Regions from separate parts of the Shewanella sp. DAU305 genome, predicted to be linked through region 3. Evidence: predicted binding sites of a transcription regulator. Region 3 holds the regulator's gene; each other region holds the start of a gene.
The links. Region 3 encodes sigma-54, which starts transcription at its own class of promoters, with help from an activator protein. Its sites were predicted from a motif close to GTTGGCACGNNNNTNGNNT; they were not measured.

Region 1: a site for sigma-54 is predicted at 1,571-1,589, ahead of OX890_RS16490 (YggN family protein). Genes of this name have one in related genera too.
Region 2: a site for sigma-54 is predicted at 3,797-3,815, ahead of OX890_RS04685 (FimV/HubP family polar landmark protein). Genes of this name have one in related genera too.

Annotation. Positions count from the first base shown of each region.
Region 1 covers NZ_CP113808.1:3,897,404-3,904,980, reverse strand. Annotated here, with positions in the region: gene trmB (tRNA (guanosine(46)-N7)-methyltransferase TrmB) at 1-168, shown strand, start outside; gene OX890_RS16500 (YggL family protein) at 222-548, shown strand; gene glsB (glutaminase B) at 548-1,462, shown strand; gene OX890_RS16490 (YggN family protein) at 1,645-2,466, shown strand; gene OX890_RS16485 (LysR family transcriptional regulator) at 2,918-3,859, shown strand; gene dxs (1-deoxy-D-xylulose-5-phosphate synthase) at 4,634-6,502, opposite strand; gene ispA ((2E,6E)-farnesyl diphosphate synthase) at 6,524-7,405, opposite strand; gene xseB (exodeoxyribonuclease VII small subunit) at 7,408-7,577, opposite strand, start outside.
Region 2 covers NZ_CP113808.1:1,052,189-1,059,765, forward strand. Annotated here, with positions in the region: gene argS (arginine--tRNA ligase) at 1-1,453, opposite strand, end outside; gene priA (primosomal protein N') at 1,588-3,783, opposite strand; gene OX890_RS04685 (FimV/HubP family polar landmark protein) at 3,886-4,947, shown strand; gene rpmE (50S ribosomal protein L31) at 5,129-5,341, shown strand; gene OX890_RS04695 (malic enzyme-like NAD(P)-binding protein) at 5,878-7,122, shown strand; gene csrD (RNase E specificity factor CsrD) at 7,308-7,577, shown strand, end outside.
Region 3 covers NZ_CP113808.1:1,250,313-1,257,889, forward strand. Annotated here, with positions in the region: gene mgtE (magnesium transporter) at 32-1,396, opposite strand; gene OX890_RS05455 (HPr family phosphocarrier protein) at 1,737-2,012, opposite strand; gene rapZ (RNase adapter RapZ) at 1,999-2,853, opposite strand; gene ptsN (PTS IIA-like nitrogen regulatory protein PtsN) at 2,850-3,293, opposite strand; gene hpf (ribosome hibernation promoting factor) at 3,296-3,583, opposite strand; gene OX890_RS05475 (RNA polymerase factor sigma-54) at 3,612-5,090, opposite strand; gene lptB (LPS export ABC transporter ATP-binding protein) at 5,198-5,929, opposite strand; gene lptA (lipopolysaccharide transport periplasmic protein LptA) at 5,926-6,480, opposite strand; gene lptC (LPS export ABC transporter periplasmic protein LptC) at 6,467-7,027, opposite strand; gene kdsC (3-deoxy-manno-octulosonate-8-phosphatase KdsC) at 7,024-7,575, opposite strand; gene OX890_RS05500 (KpsF/GutQ family sugar-phosphate isomerase) at 7,575-7,577, opposite strand, start outside.

The DNA.
Region 1 (7,577 bases), 2.3 Mb from region 3:
AGCGAGCACATGTTGGAAGTGATGCAAGCGGCTCCTGGTTATCAAAACCAGTCGAGTGATGGCACTGTGGTACCACGTCCTGATCATCGCCCACTGACAAAGTTTGAAGCCCGCGGCCATAGATTGGGTCACGGTGTATGGGATCTGATGTTTGAGCGTATCGCTTAATCTAGATATTTCAATTGATTAATTAGTTTTTTAACACAACGGGGAAAGTCACTATGGCAACTAATCGTAGCCGTCGTTTACGTAAGAAAATGCGCGTTGATGAATTCCAAGAGTTAGGTTTTGATATGGCTTGGACTTTTGATGCATCTGTATCAGAAGCCGATATCGATGCAACAGTGGATAAATTCATCGATGAAGTGATCGAAACCCGTAAGTTAGGTTTCCATGGCGGCGGTCACATCGAATGGGAAGGCATTATCGCAACCCAAACGATCGGCAAATGTACCGAAGAAGATATTGCTGCCGTTAAGGCATTCTGGGCGAACCAAAAAGTTTCTCAGGTTGAAGTTAGCGAACTGTACGACATTTGGTGGGGTTAATGCCCGAGTTGGCATTACTTGAGAAAGTGGTCGAGAAAGTTCGACCCTTGCTCGGCCAAGGAAAGGTTGCAGATTACATCCCCGCACTGGCCAGCGTTGATGCTGGCAAATTAGGCATTGCCGTCACAACCGTTGATGGTGAAACCTTAGGTGCGGGCGATTACCTTGAGCCGTTTTCGATTCAAAGTATCTCCAAAGTTTTCAGCTTAACCTTAGCGTTAACTTTATATGAAGAAGCCGAAATTTGGAGCCGAGTTGGCAAAGAACCTTCGGGCCATTCATTCAACTCTTTAGTACAAGTCGAGTTAGAACGTGGCAAGCCGCGCAACCCATTTATCAATGCTGGTGCGTTAGTGATTGCTGACTTATTGCAGAGTCGCTTAGGTGCACCTAAACACAGAATGCTCGAGTTAGTCAGGCAACTAAGCCAAAACGATAAAGTCAGTTTCGACAAACAAGTGGCCGACTCAGAATATCAGCATAGTGCGCGCAATGCGGCGATTGCTTATTTGATGAAGTCGTTTGGTAATTTTCAAGGCGATGTCGATACTGTGCTGCGCACGTATTTTCATTATTGCGCCTTGAAGATGAATTGTGCTGACTTGTCGAAAGCCATGTTGTACTTGGCTAATCGCGGCAAAAGTATCACGGGGACTGAGCTTATCTCTCAGGTGCAAACTCGGCAGCTTAATGCCCTGTTGGCGACCTCGGGCCTATACGATGGTGCAGGTGAGTTTGCCTATCGTGTTGGTATGCCAGGTAAAAGTGGCGTCGGTGGTGGCATCATTGCCGTTATTCCTGGGGAACTGTCGATTTGTGTTTGGTCGCCAGAACTCGATGGCAATGGCAATTCGCTTGCTGGCACTGCCATGCTTGAGCATTTAAGCCAACGCCTTGGTCGTTCCATTTTCTAGCTTTACCTCTCGTTTTTATTAGCACTATCAGACTAAAAGTTAGCGAATTTCGCTAATGACCTTTTAGTGCTAACTTTCCTAAATTCAACATAATCATATTGTTATAAAGTTGGCACGTCTCCTGCTAAAAGCTATTCAGTAGTTTAGGTTTATCGAATTATTCAGATTAAAGGACGAACAACATGAAATTAAATAAGCTATTAACTGGATTTGCCTTATCCGGCGTGATTTTAGGGACATCTGGCCTACAGTTGGTGCAAGCGCAAACAGAGCCTAAAGTCGATGAACGTTGTGAAGTCTCTTTAAATTATGACGTTATGGTTGAGCCTAAAAAATTAGTCATGAGTGAGAAGGGCACCGAAAAGTATCGCATCGAAGTCGATAAGTTATTTGTTGAAGGCAAACAAGTAAACTTAACCGATAAGCAAAGAAAGTTAGTAACTCAATACGCCGATGAAGTGTCGACGCAAGTGCCTGAAGTGATTGAAGTCGTGAACGAGGCCGTCGCATTAGCGTCCCAAGCAGTGAGCATGGCGTTAACCCCTTTAATGGGCGATGCGGCCGGTGCTAAATTCGATGAAATGATGGCAGGTGTCCAAAAGCGCGTTGATTCAGTGGCCTACCGTCATGGCGATAGCTTCTATCTCGGTGCGACGGAAGACTCAATACAGAACACCTTTAACGACGAATTCGAGCAGGAAATGGAGCAAATTGTTCAGAACTCAGTGGGCACCATTATGATGACCATAGGTGGCCAAATCATGTCGGGTGACGGTGATAGTTTTGAAGCCAAGATGGATGCCTTCTCCAAAAAAATGGACAACTTAGGCCAAGATATTGAGCAACAAATTGAGAGTCAATCTAAGGGACTGGAAGCTAAAGCTGACCGTTTGTGCGACCGATTTGAAAATCTGTTAGTGCTTGAAAATCAATTACGCCAAGAGGTACCAGAACTCGCGCCTTATGCGTTGACACAAAACTCAACCAAGGAACTGCGTGAATAGTTCTTATTAATCGTCCTTGTTAATAGTTTTTGTGAATAGCCCTGAGTTTTAACTGCAATAACTTCTATCTCCTTGTGCATGAGTCAAATTTGAATGCTACGCCCCTAGTCAATTTATTGCCTAGGGGCTTTTTTATTGGCTAATGTTTAGTCGTGGCAAAACCCTTATGGCCAAGTCGATGTGGCTTGTAGGCTAGGCTTGCAGCGATTTAGTTCGGAATGTTACAGTCTAGAGACGAATATTTGGTATACTCTTAAAATATAATTAAAAGCTGGCATATCAGTCAGATATAACACCCTACTTTAGTGGACTTTTTCGGTCTAAATCTCTGCGTTATATCACTTTAATGCGAGATATCAATGCTATGGTTATTTTTAAGCGATGATTACGCTAACCACTGCTACTCACCGAAAGTTAATATCATTGTCGTAAACAGCTTAAGGCGACTTCCATGTTAGAACTGTTAGAACCTATTGCGATTTTTACTCATGTGGCCAGAGCAGGTAGTTTTAGTGCCGCCGCAAGAAGGCTTGGGATCTCTAAGTCTAAGGTCAGTACACAAGTCGCCGATCTTGAACATAGACTTGGTGTTCAATTAATCCAACGTACCACCCGCAGCTTAAGCCTGACTGAAGCTGGGCATTTGCTGTATCTGCAAGGTGAAGAATTGCTGCGTGACGCTGAACAAGCGATAGCCAGCGTGCATAACTTAAATGATGCAACTCGCGGCGTGCTCAAGGTGGGGATTTCCCAATCCTTTGGGGTGATGCATATCATTCCTGCACTGCCATCCTTTATGGCAAAACATCCTGAGCTTGAGCTACAAGTGAGCTTACTGGACCATAAAGTAGATGTAGTGAGTGAAGGCTTAGATTTACTGTTAACTATGTCGGAGCAATTACCGCTTGGGATGGTTGCTAGACCTTTGATGAAGTGCCAATTCCTGTTAGTTGCTTCTCCTGGCTACATTGCTCAACATGGCGAGCCAACTCGACCTGAGCAGTTAGTTGACCACAATTGTTTGGTCTATCAAGGCGAGTGGCACGAGCACAGCATGTGGCAATTTAAGAAGGGTGATGATTACTGTGAAATTGGCGTATCGGGCAATTTCAGGGTAGATAACGCGCCAGCATTAAAATCTGCTGCAATCAGTGGTCTTGGGGTTGTGTATCTTGCAAGTTATCTGATGGAAGATGAAATTGCCAAGGGAACATTAGTGCCTTTACTGAAGGATTGGCAATTGACCCACCATCTGCCATTGCAGGCGGTTTATCCCCGTCGTAAGCACTTAGCACCTAAGGTCAGTTCTTTTATCGAGTTCATCAAAGATCACATAGGAACGCCGCCGTATTGGGATGCGCCCTATGTCGAATTATTCAGTAAACGTCAGTAAAATAGGAAACATTGTTCTCAAAACCAGTTCTATGTGATTTCAAATTAACCAAGTACTTTTATGGCTATTTAAAATCAATACTTTAGATTGAGTTGATGAGTACATTTGCTGATGATTTTTTAGGGTGTTCTAAAGCACTTTTTTATAACATCCTTGAACTCTGTTCTTAATTGAATACAATGGTAACAGTTGATTCGGAATGACCTGAGTCCTATACTTTTATTGGAAATGACCCCTTTCAATTTTTGTGTACAGGTCGGCATTAATGCAGTTTTGGATCACAGCCAACAGAAGTTTGAGAACTAAAACAATGTTGGCTCTTTAAACCATCATCCTAGTTTTTGGTTTACCTCAGCCTTATCGCTGAGGTAATTTTTTATTGATGGTTTGTGCAGCCTTGGGCACAAGTTTTGTCTCCCTGTACCCTAAAGTCGCAACTGTGTGTTAAGTGATGTGAAGGCGAGTGCTAAAGCATAAATTAATACAACAAATATAGTGACCCACAGAGAGAAGGGTTCTGTTATCTAACAGGATAATGGTACCAATAAAAAAGCCACTTTCGAGTGGCTTTTTTATTGGGCGTGACCGTGACTATATGCAGAATCTATATTGTTAAGACTGTGCGCTTTTTTACCGAGATAAGCAGTTTTATGCTCAATATGATTGCGGGACTCATTGCGTATCAATAGGAAGACAATAAGCCACAACTGAACCTCACTAACGCGGAGTTTAATGTTATTGCAGTTATGGCTTTTTCTCAGGTTATTGCGCCATTTATTGCGCTAGATAAGCACTGATTTGCGCCAGTATACCTTCGGCATCCAGTTGCAAATCGTGGGTAACTTCCTCTGGCGAGCCATGTTTGATGAATTCATCTGGCAAACCAATTTGAAGCACGGCTTTAGGCATTCGCAGCTTTTGAAGCTGCTCAAGCACGCCAGCACCAGCGCCACCCATAATGGCGTTTTCTTCCACTGTGACGAGCACTTCGTGGGTTTGCGCCATCTCTTTGACCAAATCAACATCAAGTGGTTTCACAAAGCGCATATCAACAACCGTTGCATCTAAGCTTTCGGCTGCGGTTAATGCTGAGGCTAACAAGGTGCCAAAGTTGAGTATGGCAATGCGCTTGCCCACACGTTTGATCACGCCTTTACCAATCGGTAATGCCGTCATCGCTTCGACTTGCGTCGCTCCCGTGGCACAGCCCCTTGGATAACGCACTGCACTTGGGCCTGCATCATAGCAATAGCCAGTGTAGAGCATTTGACGACATTCATTTTCGTCCGACGGCGCCATGATCACCATGTTGGGGATGCAACGCATAAAGCTTAAATCGAATGCACCTTGGTGAGTTGGACCATCGGCACCGACAATACCGCCACGGTCAATAGCAAACAATACCGGTAATTGTTGCAGCGCCACATCATGAATTAGCTGATCGTAGGCGCGTTGCAGGAAGGTCGAGTAAATCGCCACCACAGGCTTAAAGCCTTCACAGGCAAAACCTGCTGATAGGGTGACAGCATGCTGCTCGGCAATCGCCGCATCGAAATATTGTTTCGGGAAACGCTGGGAAAACTCCACCATGCCAGAGCCTTCGCGCATCGCAGGCGTAATCGCTAATACTTTCTCATCTTGCTCGGCGATGTCGCATAGCCATTTACCAAAGACTTGAGAAAAGGTCGGCAAACCGGGTTTGGTGGCCGGCTTTTTAAACAGCGACGGGTCAAACTTAGGCACCGCATGCCAACCGATAGGATCTTTTTCTGCAGGTTCATAACCACGACCTTTCTTCGTCATGATGTGCAGCACCTGTGGACCTTTAAGATTGCGCATATTGCGCATGGTCTCGACCAGAGCATCAACATCGTGGCCGTCGATAGGACCGATATAGTTGAAACCTAACTCTTCAAATAGGGTGCCAGGAACGACCATGCCTTTGAGGTGTTCCTCAGTGCGTTTGGCCATTTCTTTGATGACGGGCATGCCTTTCAACACTTTCTTGCCGCCTTCGCGCAGCGTAGTGTAGAAACGGCCTGACATCAGTTGTGCTAAATGGTTATTGAGGGCGCCGACATTTTCAGAGATCGACATTTCGTTGTCGTTCAACACCACGAGCATGTCATTGTGCAAGTCGCCAGCGTGGTTCATGGCTTCAAACACCATGCCGCCTGTCATAGCGCCATCGCCGATCACGGCAACGACTTTACGACCCGCTTGCTCTTTTTCTGCGGCAATCGCCATCGCCAGTGCGGCGCTGATAGACGTACCTGAATGCCCAACGCTGAAAGTATCGTATTCACTTTCTTCACGCCATGGGAAAGGATGCAAACCATCTTTTTGTCTAATGGTGTGCATCTTGTCACGACGACCCGTAAGAATTTTATGGGGATAAGCCTGATGGCCCACATCCCAAATCAGCCGATCAAAAGGGGTGTTGTAGACATAGTGCAGCGCAACAGTGAGTTCCACTGTGCCGAGCCCAGAGGCAAAATGTCCGCTGGATATGCCAACAGACTTAAGAAGGAACTCGCGCAGTTCATCGGCTACTTGTGGTAAAAGTGCCTGAGGAAGCTGGCGGAGTTCATTGGGGGTGTTGGCCTGTGCCAACACGGGAAACTGAGAAATGTCCAAACTCATAGCGAGATACTTCGACTCTTATTATATTCTTCGCTCAATGATATAGCGGGCGAAGTCTGCAATTAACTGGCTATTGTATGGCAATTTAGCCAGCGCTGATAGTGCCTCTTGGATCAGTTGTTTGGCGGTGTCTTGTGCACCTTGTAGTCCAAGTAGTTGTGGAAACGTACTCTTATTCGATTCAGTATCAGAGCCTTGCGGCTTACCGAGTTCTTCGGTGGTGGCTACGATGTCGAGGATATCGTCTTGTACTTGGAAGGCGAGTCCGACCGCACGGGCAAAATCCATCATAGCAGCATACTGATCTTTTGGCGCGTTCGCGGCGATTAACGCTAACTCAACAGCGCAGCTGATAAGGGCGCCCGTTTTCATATTATGTAACTGAGTTAATGCTTTAAGATCAATATGTTTATCTGTTGAGGCTAAGTCTATCGCTTGGCCGCCACACATGCCACGATAACCTGAGGCTTTTGCCAATACTCTGACCATAGCGATATGTTGCTCGCTGCTGATCCCAGGTACCGCTTCGGTGACAATTTCAAAGGCTAAGGTCTGCAGTGCATCCCCAGCTAAAATGGCGGTCGCTTCATCAAACGCGATATGCACTGTGGGCTGACCACGGCGCAGCTCATCATCATCCATGGCGGGTAAATCGTCGTGGATCAATGAATAAGCATGGATACATTCAATGGCTGCGGCGCAAGCATCTAATTTTTCGAGCTCGACCCCAAACATGCGTCCGACACTGTATACAAGGAAAGGTCGAATGCGTTTGCCACCCAATAAGGCGCCGTAAGTCATGGCAGCTTTTAATTGGGGAGCGGTATCTTCAAGCGTACTAAAACGCTGTTTTAATTGATTATCAACCCGTTGTTGAAATTCTTGAATGGCACTGACTAACACGCTTATTCGCCCTCAACGGCATAGGGGGATAGGGGCGCATTTTCATCTTGTTTCAGTAAAATGGCCACTTTTTGTTGGGCTTGTTCGAGTTTTGCTTGGCTATTTCGAACCAGATTGATGCCACGTTCAAATTGTTTTAACGCGTCATCGAGGGAGATATCGCCTTGTTCTA
Region 2 (7,577 bases), 200 kb from region 3:
GATCCAGATCGGTTACACGCTTGAAGATGCCTGCAACACGGGTGTATGCGTACAGCAGGTAAGGTGCGGTATTGCCTTCGAAGCTGAGCATTTGTTCGAAGCTGAATATGTAATCGCTGGTACGGTTTTTCGACAAGTCAGCATATTTAACGGCACTGATCCCAACGACGCGAGCGATTTCAGTCAGCGTGACTTCATCCATATCTGGATTTTTGCTGCGAACGAGTTCAAGTGCGCGCACGTTGGCTTCTTCTAACAGGTCGACTAACTTAACGACGCCGCCGCTACGGGTTTTGAATGGACGGCCATCTTCGCCGTTCATCGTGCCAAAACCTAAGTGTTCCAATGACATATCTTCACGAACAAATTTAGCCAGCTTGGCTAGGCTGAAGACTTGTTGGAAATGCAGCGCCTGACGTAGGTCAACAAAATACAGTACACGATCGGCTTTTAACACGTTCGAACGGTAGCGCATTGCCGCAAGATCTGAGGTGGCATACAAGTAGCCGCCATCAGCTTTTTGGATGATCACTGGCAGTGGCTCACCTTCTTTATTGCGGAAGGCTTCTTGGAACACAACTTTGGCGCCGTTGCTTTCGGTTAATAAACCTTGGGCATCTAAATCTTTAACTACTTGTTCTAGATCGGCGTTATAGGCACTTTCACCGTGCACGTCGGCGCGGGTCAGGCTCACACCTAAACGGGCGTAGACTTCATGGCAGTGGCTCAACGAAATGTCGTTAAATTCGCGCCACAATTTGTTGCAGTATTCGTCGCCAGATTGCAACTCAACCACTAATTGACGAGCGCGGGTCGCAAACTCTGCCGATTCGTCGAAGCGCAGTTTGGCAGCGCGGTAAAAGTTTTCTAAATCAGACAGTTCAAGTTGCGCTTTCTCACCGTTTTTGGCGCGTAGCTCTTCCATATAGGCCAGCAACATACCAAATTGTGTCCCCCAGTCGCCCACATGATTTTGACGAATGACTTTGTGGCCTAAAAATTCCAGCGCACGTACCACACTGTCACCAATGATGGTTGAACGTAGGTGACCTACGTGCATTTCTTTGGCGAGGTTTGGCGAAGAGTAATCGACAACAACGGTTTGCGGTGTCGGTAACTTGATACCTAAATGCTCATCGTTGACGGCATTTTGCAGTTGATCCGCTAAGGCGCTGTCGTTGATAAAAAAGTTGATAAAGCCAGGACCTGCGATCTCAACCTTAGCCACATAAGCCGAAGCTGGTAAGGTGTCGATGATCAGTTGGGCTAATTCGCGTGGATTCTTGCCTGCGACCTTAGTCAGCATCATGGCTAAGTTGGTTGCCAAGTCGCCATGACTCTTATCCTTGGTTCGATCTACCTGAATGCGCGCTTCAAAGTCAGCAGGCACAATACCTTGTTGTTTAAAGGATTCTAGAGTTTGTTCAAGTAATGATTGGATATGTGATTTCATGGGTTCTAATCGGCACTAACTTTAAGAGTGAATACAGGGAATAACCGCATATTTTAGCCGTTTGTGGTTAACAATTGCTATCTTCCCGATGATTTTTTATCAAATGGCGCTTAAATACTTATCAAATACGCTACTCAGAGGAGATCCTGCGGATCTCTGTCTAAGCTCCATCGGCAGCGCTTGGCTTCGATAAGCTGCTCTACAAGCGGATGAATACGTTCAAACTCTTGCTGCAGACGGTTGCGGTTTTTAGCTTGGAATAGCAGTTGGCGACGGAACTTGCCGGCTTTTTTATCTAAGGGCGCTGGCATAGGACCAATTACCTCAAATTCTTTATCTTGCGGCAAAAGCGCGGCGAAGGCGTTGAGAAAGTTATCGGCATCACTGGCTAAATGGGCTTCGGCGCGCACCAACACCATGTGCCATGCTGGCGGCAGCAGTGCTTGTTGACGTTCTTTTAACTGGCTGCGAGCAAACTCGCCATAACCGCGGTGCAGTAAATCCCGCAAAATGGGATTGTCGCTCTGGTGAGTTTGCAATAATACCGTGCCGGGTTTACTGGCACGGCCCGCACGACCGGCGACTTGGGTATAGAGCTGCCCAAAACGCTCGGGCGCGCGAAAGTCGGCGCTAAATAAGGCGCCATCGACATCGAGTAGCCCAACAAGCGTCACATCAGGGAAGTGATGACCCTTAGCCAGCATTTGCGTGCCGACGAGGATTTTATATTCGCCCTTATGAATTGCGTTTAAGTGGGTTTCTAGTGAGCCTTTCAAGCGAGTGGTATCGCGGTCGATGCGCACTACTGGATGTTTCGGAAACTCCAGTTGCAGTGCCTCGGCGAGTTGCTCTGTGCCTATACCTTGGCCCATCAGCATAGTGCTACCGCATTTGTGGCATTGCTTAGGGATGGCATATTGATTGCCACAATGGTGGCAGCAAATTTCACCAAGGGATTGATGAACTGTGAAAAACGCGTCGCAGCGGTCGCACTCGTGTAAGTGCCCACACTCGTGACAAAGCAGGGCTGGTGCGAAGCCGCGGCGATTGAGAAACAGTAATACTTGGTTGCCTGCGTCTAAATGCAGACGGATTTCGTTCAGCAGCGGCACCGACATTCCTGCTTTTAACGGCATATTTTTAATGTCGATAATCCCTTGGCGCACTTTTTTAGCCGAGCCAGCGCGCTCACCCAATTGCAAATGATGGTAACGGCCACTTAAGGCATTTTGTAGACTTTCGAGTGAGGGGGTTGCCGTGCCCAATATCACAGGAATTGATTCTAAATGGCCACGCATGACTGCCAAGTCGCGGGCGTGATAACCGACACCTTCCTGTTGCTTGAAGCTACTGTCGTGTTCTTCATCGAGTATGATGATGCCGGGATAGGCCATCGGCGTGAACAAGGCCGAGCGGGTGCCGATAATGATGGCGGCCTGACCGCAGCGGGCTTGGCGCCAAGCTTCGAGTCTTTGATTGTCGGTTAACCCTGAGTGCAATATGGCGACATTGACTTTAAAACGGCGCTTAAAGCGATTGATTGTCTGGGGCGTCAAGCCGATTTCAGGCACTAAAATTAACGCTTGCTTGCCTTGCTTGAGGATTTCCTCGAGCACCGCCAAATAGACTTCAGTTTTACCCGAACCGGTAATGCCTTCTAATAAAGTACAGTGATACCCTTGTTGCAGATTTAAAGTGGCAACGGCGACGGCTTGTTCTTTATTGAGTTTATGTGGCGTTTCGTCCATTTCGAGTGTGGTGCGCCAGTCGAGGTTAAGCTCGGCGATTTTTTCGTGGCGCGCCACCCAGCCTTTATCTTCTAGGGCTTTCAGTGCCGCTTTACTGATATCTAAGCTGATCACTTCTTCTTGGGTTAAGCTGGCGGGTTTGAGTAACTCGAGTAATTTTTTCTGTGCGGGTGCTCGCTTAACCGCTTCTGGCGCAATATTTTGGCCTATCTCAGTTAATTGCCAGAATTGGATCTTTTGCGGCGCGGCATCGAGCCCTTTGCGAAGGGCCACTGGTAAGGCTTGGGTTAGCATCTGCCCTTGGCTGCAAAAATAGTATCTCGCGGCCCAAAGGGTTAATTTATAAAGTGATTCAGGCAACAAAGGTTTATCGTCGATAAACTCAAGCACAGACTTAATCTGCTTAGGCGCTAAGCTGCACGTATCTGTGATACCTGTGACTAATCCGATTAATTGTTGACGACCGAAGGGGACTTTAACGCGCACGCCTATCTGCGGTGTACTAGGATAAGTTTCGGGTACGCGGTAGCTAAAGGTTTGCCGCATAGGCACAGGTAACGCAACTTCGACAAACAATGACATATGCAGGCAAGTCTTAGGCAAGAATGTGGTTTAGTGTACTCAGCGCGGCTGGCTAGGGCTAGCCCTAATGATGGTTTACCAAGGATAGTTGAGAGTAAATAAATGGCTAATATAGTGAAATCATTAGGTCTACTCGCGTTAGTGTGTAGCGCACAGAGCATGGCTCAAGTCTCCCATGTGAGCGTTAACAGCCGCATGTTTGAGTTAGGTGGTTATCCTAAACTCAGGGTGAATGTGATTGCGGACAATCAAGACATGTCGCGCTTAGAGTTTGTAGTGCAGCAAGCCGGCAGCGAAGAAAAGTTAATGGTTGAGGCGCTTAATCGCTTTTTAGTTTTGCTTACGGGTGTTGAAGATGTAAAAGATGACAAGGCTAAACTCTTAGTGAGGGAGTATCGACTCGACCGATGGTATGAGGTCAAAAGTATCAATCTATTTGGTGAGGCTAAGCCAACATTGGCCACGCTAACCGTAAAAGCGGCATCGGGCAGTAAAAATACGACGACAGCGCTGGTGCAAAAGCGTGCGGATAAAGTGAATGCTCAGCCTGTAAAAGTGGCCGCTGAATCCACGCCAGTGGTGGAGGCTAAGCCTGCGACGGCGGTTATCGCGGCTGCAAATACTCATGTCGATACTCATGTAAATACTAAGCCCACAGTGCCAGCGCCTGAAGTCGTGACTGGTTTTAAATTCCCTGAAGCAGCGAATGAGCAAAATACACAGGTTGCTGAGGTAAAGCCTGTCGTTAAAATCTCTGAACCTGTAGCTGTTAAAACAACGCCTGCTGAAAATGTAGTGCCTGAGACTGTTATGTCTAGAATAGTGGCCACTGAAACAGTTAAGTCAACAAATAGCGAACTCAAAGCTAATGCCACTGAAACGTCCCCAACAGCTTCGCAGACACCTGAAAATTGTCAGTTAACTTATCTTACAGGTGAGACCTTGTGGCGTATTGCGAATCGCTATGCCAACGATTGGGACGTGAGTGTTTATGGCGCTATGCTGGCGATCTACGAGGCGAATCCAGCAGCATTCTCAAAAAATAAAATCAACGCACTCAAGAGTAATGCGGCTCTGTCCTGTCCTTCAAAAATGATTTTGGCACAGCATGCTAACGCCAAAGAGGCGCAGGCGATGTTTGAAGCTAAAGAGGCGGGGAAATGAAGCGGCGAACTAAAGTCAAAATAGACGCAGAATAACCGTCAAACGCTCAGATAATCTACTTGTATCCCTTGTGGGTATGCTGTACCATTCTGCGCCCTAAACATATTGTTATTAACATGCATGTGGTGTCCGACTACGGGTTGGAAGAGCGACATGGCCTTACACTTTTGAGGTAACCCCAATGAAACCAGGTATCCACCCAAAATACGCTATCATCACTGCAAACTGTACTTGTGGTAACGTTATCAAAGTAAACTCTACTGCTGGTAAAGATCTGCATTTAGACGTATGTGGTGCATGTCACCCATTCTACACTGGTACACAAAAAGTTGTTGATACCGGCGGTCGTATCGACAAATTCAACAAGCGCTTCGCAGTGCTTGCAAAGAAATAATTGCGATTGCAATGTTTCTAGAAAAGGCGCCTATGGCGCCTTTTTGCTTTCTATCATTTGCCGAACCGCTTTATTTACGCCTATCTTAATACTTATGTTAAATCCCCCATCTGGTACGACTTCACTCAATTAATCGTCAACTTATTGCGTATTGCGAGTTCAAGTATGTAATTCGACTTATTTATAGCAATTAACTATAAGATAAATATGCTAGCCGCTATATATTGTAATTTAACCAACATTTTTGAGATTAACGCGCTACAACTAGCGCTATAACTACAAAATATATGTTTGTTTCCTACAAAATATATTAAGAAATGTAGCTTTATTATAGGAGATAAGTTTATAAAACTAAGCTTAGAGGGTCTATTTGCAGGCTAAAGTGAAATTTCTGAATCTCTTATTTAAAAATTCCCCTTATTGGCGTATCTTACCCCGACCAGCCAGACTGTTAACATCACCCTTTGGTGAGACTAGATGTGTGTTGGTAGGCCTTACTCTCATAAATTATAAATGTCGCATTTCAGGATTTTAAAATGTCAGATATTCGTCAACAAGCACTCGATTATCATGAATTTCCAATACCAGGCAAAACCGCAGTTTGCCTTACCAAACCTGCCGAAACGAGTCACGATCTCGCCCTAGCTTATAGCCCTGGTGTGGCTGAGCCTGTGCGTGAAATCGCGGCTAATCCTGATAATGCGTATCGTTATACCAATAAAGGTAATACGGTTGCCGTGATTACTAATGGTACGGCGATCTTAGGTTTAGGCAATTTAGGCCCCTTGGCTTCTAAACCTGTGATGGAAGGCAAAGCATTATTGTTCAAGCATTTTGCAAATATCGATTCGACAGATATTGAGATCACCCACAATACGCCTGAAGAATTTATCAATACAGTTGCAGCGATTGCTGACACTTTTGGTGGTATCAATCTTGAAGATATTAAAGCGCCCGAATGCTTTGTTATCGAACGTGAATTGATTGCCCGTTGTAAAGTACCGGTATTCCATGACGATCAGCACGGCACCGCAATTGTGACTGCGGCGGGTATGATTAATGCGCTGGAAATTCAAGGCAAGTTGATCAGCGATGCAACGTTTGTGTGTATGGGCGCCGGTGCTGCTGCCATTGCTTGTATGACTATGCTGGTCAAATGTGGTGCGAATCGCGCTAACATTTATATGCTAGACACTAAAGGTGTTATTCATTCTGGCCGTACGGATCTTAATGAATATAAAGCGCTATTTGCGAATGATACCGATAAACGCACGCTTCTTGATGTTATTAAAGGCGCAGACGTGTTTTTAGGCCTATCAGGTCCTGACGTGATTGGTGCAGAAGAAGTTGCGCTGATGGCTGATAAGCCGGTGATTTTTGCTTGTTCTAACCCAGATCCTGAAATCAAACCGGCACTGGCTCACGCAACGCGTAGCGATTTGATCATGGGTACCGGTCGCAGCGATTATCCAAACCAAGTGAATAACGTATTGTGTTTCCCGTTTATTTTCCGTGGTGCCTTGGATGTGCGTGCGTCATGCATTAATGATGAGATGAAAATCGCCGCGGTTCATGCCATTGCTGCACTGGCAAAAGAGCCTGTGCCTGCGAGTGTATTAAAGGCTTATCCTAATGTGACTTCACTGAGTTTTGGCCCTGAATACGTGCTGCCAAAACCTATGGACCCACGTTTATTGCCTAATGTTGCCCGTGCGGTTGCACAGGCGGCTATCGACTCTGGTGTCGCTGCTATCCCTACTTTACCTAAATACGCCGACTAGGCTAGAAGTGGTAAAAACATCGAAAAGAGGCTAATTAGCCTCTTTTTTGTTTTTAAGTGGACATTAAAGTCACAGCGTCTTGGTTGCCTTTTAGGTTATGCTACTGAATAATCAACGGACAACTTTGTTGTACTCCTGTTAAAATCGCACAAATAATTATAATAATCCTGCAGGATAGCGGATAGATGAAATTCACCCGAATGTTAACTACAAAATTAACCAGCTTTTGGTTAATGTCATTAGCCGCTATTGCCTTCGTATTTTTGCTGAGCGCTATGATGAGTTTCGTGCAGCTGACCTATAAATTTCAGCAGCAGAAAGTCGCCGAACTCGAAACTATGTTAGTGGACCAATATCAACACCAACCCGATTGGGATTTGGAAGCTTGGCTGCCGCCCATGCTGCTCGCCTACAATGCTGTTGATTTTCGGCTGACCTTGAAAGATGAAGTGATC
Region 3 (7,577 bases):
TAAAGCTTTAAAGCGTTAAAACATTAGTGCGTTAGTGCATCAGATAGAGCGTCGCTAATCCGAGGAAGGCGAATAGGCCAACCACATCAGTGACAGTGGTGAGCACCATGCCGCCAGCGAGGGCGGGATCGATTTTAAGGCGTTTTAAAATCAATGGAATACTCGCACCTGCAAGCCCAGCAACTGTCATGTTGATCAGCATAGCGCTGCCAATTAATCCCGCCAGTGCCATATCATCCTTCCACAGCAACACGGCAATAAACACCAAAATCGACCACATTAAGCCATTGAGAAAACCAATCGATAATTCTTTACCAATAAGCCAACGGGCGTTGCTTTGGCCTATGTGGCCTAAGGCAATACCGCGGATCACGAGTGCTAAGGTTTGATTACCGGCCACACCGCCCATGCTAGGGACAATTGTCATCAAGATGGCGATGGTAGCAAATTGCTCGATAGTGCCTTCAAACATATTACTGACCGAGGAGGCGAGTAGCGCGGCGAACAAGTTAATAGTGAGCCAGAGTGAGCGACGTAGGGTACTTTTTAGCACTGGGCCGAAAGTATCCTCGTCATCGTCCATCCCCGCCATCCCCATCATGGAATGTTCGGCATCTTCGCGGATAACATCGACCACGTCATCGATTGTTATTCGTCCTAGCAGCTTGCCATCGCTATCAACAACGGGAGCAGATACCCAGTCATTGCGTTCGAATTTCTGCGCCACTTCACTGTCGGACATGCTCACAGGAATACTTTGGATATCGGGGTCCATGATGTTGCGAATTGTGGTGCTTGGCGCGCAAGTTAGTAGATCTGCCAGCCTGACACCGCCGAGCACTTTGTCCTGTTTATCGACGACATATAAGGTATCTGTGGTGTCTGGCAGGTTGCCCCTTTGGCGAAGATAGCGCAGCACCACATCGATATTTACATCGGGTCTTAAGGTGACGGTATCTGTGTTCATCAAGCTGCCGGCGGTCTCATCGGGATAGGATAAGGCCTGTTCTACCCGCTGGCGGTTTTGTTCTGTCATAGACTGCAGCACTTGCTTGTAAACGGCATCGGGAAGACTACGTAGGATATAGGCCAGATCATCGGTGTCCATGCTCGCCGTCGCTTTCGCAACCCGCTCAGGACTCATGCTGCGGATCAGCGGATCTTTGAGTTCCTCGCTTAACTCGTCGAGTATGTCGCCTATTTGTTCTTGATCGATAAGCTGCCACAGCACTTGTCTGGCGCTGGGTGGTGAGGATTCTAAGATCAGCGCGATATCTGAGGCGGCCATTTTTTGCAGCATGTTACGCACGTGCACAAACATTCCACTGCTAAGCGCTTGGTTTAACTGGTCGAGACTATGTCCGGTGTGATCGTTTTCTGAATTATCTACGGGCATTTGTTCTCCATAGTTGTCCGCCACTGTGCGGCAAATTGGTTCGAGAGTGCGCTGCTTGGCGCAGGGCTGAGACTTAGCGGTGACTTCGCGATAGCTATGCTTCAGTCACAGATAGAGCGCTCTGGCATAGGTCATGCGTTTTACGCATAGATTAAGGCGGCTAAAACTAAGGTGAGTCAGCGGTAATGCTCGCTAGTGTAATCGCCTATGGTTCGTGCCGTCGAGCGACAAATGTGTCGCCAAGCTTTTGAAACGAGATGTGAACTGCACAAATAAGCAGTGCTAAATGTGAGGTGTACTAATCTGAGTGTCTGTGTGGAACGCTGAGTATGAAATGAAACTAACAGGCTTCGTCAAACTTAGCATCGATCAAGGCACAAATGGCATCCAGAGCGGGCTCAGCATCTGGACCTTCGGCGATAAGCTTAATGGTTTTACCCATGCCAGTCTCAAGCATCAATAAGCCAAGCACGCTGGCGGCCGATGCCTGTTTATCGCCTTGTATCAAGGTGATAGTCGCATCAAACTCGGATGCCAGTACCACCAACTTAGTGGCGGCACGGGCATGTAATCCCAGTTTGTTACAGATGGTGATCTGACGTTCAAGCTTTGGCATTATTGAGCTCTCGATGACGGGCATAAACTTTATGTTTACCGTTACTAAAGCGTTTAGCCAATTGCTCTGCGACGTAAACCGATCTGTGTTGCCCACCCGTGCAGCCAATCGCCACAGTTAAATAACTGCGATTGTTGCGCTCGAGATGTGGCAGCCAAGTTTCCAGTAAATTTTCGATTTGCCAGATGAACTTATTCACGAGTGGTTGACGATTTAAGAACTCAGCCACGGGCTCATCTAAGCCTGTCAATGGACGCAGCGCCAGTTCCCAGTGTGGGTTAGGCAGAAAGCGTACATCAAACATAAAGTCGGCTTCGGTTGGCATACCGTGCTTAAAGCCAAAGGACTCGAAGTTAATCACTAACTCTTTATCGACGCTGCCGAGCAGAATTTGTCTCACTTGATCGCTTAAATCATAGATATTCAGATTCGACGTATCTATGTAGTGATCGACCAGTTTTGACATAGGCTCGAGCAGTTTCCCTTCCAGCTTTATCGCTTCTTGCAAAGAGACTTGGCTCTTCGACAAAGGATGCAAACGGCGGGTCTCGCTGTAACGCTTAAGCAGAATTTTATCGCTGGAATTGAGGAAGAAGCTGGTTAACTCAGTATCAGGAGGCAGGCTCGCTAGTTGCTTCACTAAGACTTTATCCTGCTCAGGCAAGTTACGCACGTCGACACTGATGGCGACGAGATCGTTACTGCCTTTGAGTTGCTCAAGCAAAGTGCCGATTAAGGGCAAGGGAAGGTTATCGACACAATAATAGCCGAGATCTTCGAGTACCCTTAGGGCGACAGATTTGCCTGAGCCTGAGCGGCCCGACACTATGACCAGTTTCATCCAGTGATTACCTGATAGAGTTCCGTTTCATCATGCGTCTTGCGTAATTGCTTTAATATTTGCTTGTCGCTCAGCTTTTCGGCCATGCAAGACAAGGTACTTAAGTGCTGCTGACATTGGTCTGCAGGCACCAGTAGTGCAAATAAAATATCAACAGGTTGCTTATCGATAGCATCGAATGCTATCGGCTCTTCACACTTAATGAGTATGGCAATGGGCTGATCTATATCGGCTAGTCGACCATGTGGAATGGCGATGCCGTTACCTATACCTGTGCTCCCCATCTTTTCGCGCGCCACTAGGCTTTCGAATATCTCTTGAGATGAGAGGGTCGGGTACTGGGCAGCGACTAAGTCGCTGATGAGTTCCAGTACCTTTTTCTTGCTGCCCGGAGTGGCGCAGGTAGTGCACTCCGGCCGCAGTATGGTACAAAGTTCCATTATTAGTGTTTTGTTAACTTCTCTTTGTGTTTAATAACCTGACGATCAAGCTTGTCAATCAGGGCGTCTATAGCGGCATACATGTCAGCATGCTCTGAAGTAGCAAAAACTTCACCACCGATAAGATTTATTCTCGCTTCGGCAATCTGTTGCATTTTCTCGACATTGAGCACAACGTGCACATTATTGATCTGTTCGAAATGGCGTTCAAGTTTTGAAAACTTTTCTTCTACATATGCACGTAACGATTCGGTAATTTCGACATGGTGTCCACTCAGGTTTATTTGCATAGAAACGTCCTCCGATATCCACTGTAGGTTATAAACTTTTACGCTGATTAGAAGGCGGAATGAGCATAGCCTCTCGGTACTTCGCAATGGTTCTGCGGGCTACGTTGATCCCTTGTTCTGCCAGAAGTTGTGCCATCTTACTGTCGCTCAATGGTTTTTTCTGGTTTTCCGCTGCAACCAGTTTCTTAATGAAGGCTCTGATTGCTGTGGATGAGCACTCCCCACCATCGTCAGTACCGACGTGGCTAGAGAAGAAGTATTTTAGTTCAAAAAGTCCCTTAGGGGTATGCATGTATTTCTGTGTCGTCACCCGTGAGATGGTCGACTCATGCATTTCTACCGCTTCGGCAATATCGTTCAGCACCATAGGTTTCATGGCTTCTTCACCGTATTCAAAGAAACCTTGCTGATATTGGACGATACAGTTCGCAACTTTAAGTAAAGTGTCGTTACGGCTTTCTAGGCTTTTGATAAACCATTTAGCCTCTTGCAGATGACCACGAATAAATTGGCTATCGGCTTGGCTTTTAGTGCTGCGCGCCATCGAGGCATAATGTTGGTTTACATTGATTTTTGGCATGCAGTCAGGATTAAGCTCGACCACCCAGCGGCCATTTTTTTTCGACACTGACACATCCGGGATGACGTATTCGTCATCGTTGGGCGTAATCAATAAACCTGGGCGGGGATTGAGGGTTTGGATAAGCGCTATGCCGTCCCTTAATTCATCCTCTTTTAATTTAGTCTTACGCATCAACAACCTAAAGTCGCGGGCGGCGATCAGATCTAAATGATCTTTGATCAGCATGCGGGCGTTTTCTAGGTTGGGCGTGTCAGCGGCGAAATGCGACAGTTGGATCAACAGGCATTCACTTAAATCGCGGGCGGCAACACCAATGGGATCAAAATGTTGAATGCGCTTGAGTACGGCTTCGACTTCGTCGAGCTCGACCTCCGAATTGCCCATGGCTTCGAGGATTTCGTCAGTGCTTTGGGTGAGATAGCCTTGATCGTCGATGGCATCAATAATGGCGGTGGCAATGGCTAAATCGGTTTCAGAAAACGGCGTGAGGTTTTTTTGCCATTCTAAGTGTTCATACAAGCCTTCAATGGTCTCACCTTGGAAGGGCATATCGTCTTCACGACTGCCGCCGGGGCCAGAATTGGGAGAGGCGGTGAACACTTCATCCCATGTGGTGTCCATGGGGAGTTCGTCGGGCATGGACTCTTTCGTGAGCGACTCTGCCGTATCTATGGTGGAGCTGTCTTTTTCTGGCGGCAGGGTGCTTGATTCACTGAAATCCGTATCGGATAGCGTTTGGTTTACAGGGTCTTTAGTGGCGTCGAATTGATCCTCTTCCAGCTCGAGAAGGGGATTAGAATCTAAGGCTTGCTGGATCTCTTGCTGCAGTTCTAATGACGACAGTTGCAACAGACGTATGGCCTGTTGTAATTGTGGCGTCATGGTTAACTGTTGACCCAGTTTGAGCTGGAGTGACGCTTTCATGTTACCGCTGATCCCTACGTTATTATTGTTGGATGAGGTCGCTTGTTATCATCTTGAGTGGAGTCCAATGGTGGCATAAATTACCTGCATTGGCTCCGGTTGATTAACTATAGCCTGAATTGTTCACCTAAGTACACAGCCCTAACTTGCTGATTGTCTAAGATCTCTGCGGGTGTTCCTTCGGCAATCAAGTTTCCGTGACTCACGATATAGGCATGTTCACACACATCTAATGTCTCACGGACATTGTGGTCTGTGATCAACACGCCAAGGCCACGACTTTTGAGCTGTTCGATAATCTTTTTAATGTCGATAACCGAAATCGGATCGACACCAGCAAAGGGTTCATCGAGCAAAATGAACTTAGGATTTGCTGCTAACGCCCGCGCAATTTCGACACGGCGACGTTCACCGCCCGACAATGACATGCCTTGGCTGTCACGGATGTGGGTGATGTGGAACTCTTCAAGCAGATGTTCTAGCTCTTCTTCCCTTTGCTCTTTTTTTAATTCTTTACGCGTTTGCAGCACGGCCATGATGTTGTCATGGACGGTCAGTTTACGGAAGATACTGGCTTCCTGCGGCAAGTAACCTATACCTTTGCGGGCACGCAGGTGCATAGGATCTGCGGTTAAATCATCATCGTCGATAAAGATGTGGCCTTTATCGCTCTTAACCAGACCGACGACCATGTAAAAGGTGGTAGTTTTACCCGCGCCGTTCGGGCCGAGTAGGCCAACGACCTGACCGGTTTTTACCGTCAGACTAACGTCTTTAACCACTTGGCGACTCTTGTAACTCTTCGCCAGATTTTGTGCTCTTAGGGTGATTTGGGTCATTTAGAGTCCTGCTTTTTCACAGGTTTTTCTGCTGGCGCGTCTGGTTTGGCATCATCTTGATAGCTTTCTGGCTGAATGATAGTGATCACGCGATCGTCGCCACTGCCGGTACTCTCGGCAATCAATTTTTGCTGGATGATGTTGTAGCGGATTAAATTACCCGTCACTTGGCTGCCCGCTTGATCTAACGAGGCTAAACCTTTAAGTGTCAGGGTGCGGCTCGCCATATCGTAACGAATTTCTTTCGCGCTCGCCGAGGCTGGACGGCCATCGTCTAACACTTGGCTGTACGTCGCAGGGTTGCCAGTGGCCACTAAAATTTTGCTATTTTCACCTTCGGCAGAAAATGCACGCAGTTGATCTGCATGGATTTTAATCGAACCTTGGGTGACTTCAACCGGACCAAAGAAGATGATCTGGTTGTTTTTGATATCTGCCGTTTGGCTCACAGCCTTGATTTTGACTTCCTGTTTCAGGTCGTCGACTTTAGCAAAGGCGCTCATGCTCATTATTAGCATTAGGCTGGCAAGTAATACGTTATTTTGCTTCATATGTTCCTACTACCTGACTGGTCAATTGCACTTCTTGCGCGTTGAGGTCGGCATAAAGGCCTTGGCCTTGAATATTAAAATCTTTCCCTGTGACGTAAATGGTGCGGTCAGAGGTCATTATCATCGTATTGAGATCGAGTTCCAGATAACTGGTGGACAAGGTCTGGATCGGTTCTTCTGGGCTAATGGCATCAATAATAACATTGTTTTCTAATACAACCTTGCCCGTTTCCTTGTTTAGCTTGCCCTGATCTGCTCTGAGTTGCCATTGTGCTTTACCTTGGTCTGGATAAACAAGATAAACAGGTTGAGTAAAGTAAGTTTGATTCGTTGAATCATAATGTTCCATGTGTTTCGCCGTCACACGGCTATTGACTAGCCCTTGTTCATTGAACTCAACACTGCGCAGATCTTCAACGATGAAATCTGGGGTATTTTGATCTTTTACTCTGTTATCGGTATCACCGCTGTGTTTGTTCTGCACTTGCCAATAAAGCACTAATGCCGTTCCAAAAAAAGCGATAATCGCGAGTGTCACACGACTCATATACTCATTCCATGGGCCGAAGTGAATTTATTTTGACTGAGTAGCAATAGATCTGTGAGTTCACGCAAGGCACCGTGGCCGCCATTGAGCGTAGTCACAAAGTGGGCGTGCTGACGAACATAGGGATGACCATCGGCTACGCTGACTGCTAAACCGACGACATTCATCACTGGCAGATCGACAATATCATCACCGATATAAGCCACTTCTTCTGGGGTAACACCATAGAGTGCGAGCAATGCTTCATAGGGCTCGAACTTATTGTCTACGCCTTGATAAATATGAGTTACGCCGAGCGCCGTCATACGGTTTTCAACGATTTTGGATTGACGTCCAGTGATAACCGCAAGATTAAAACCGCTGGTGAGTATCGAGCGCACGCCATAGCCGTCGCGGGTGTGGAAGGCTTTTAGCTCTTCGCCGCTATTGCTTAGGTAAATACGACCATCGGAAAACACCCCGTCGACGTCACAGATCAACAGTTTAATCTTTTGCGCGCGTTGCCACACATCATCACTGATTGGGCCGTAAAATCCTTGCTGTGGCATTA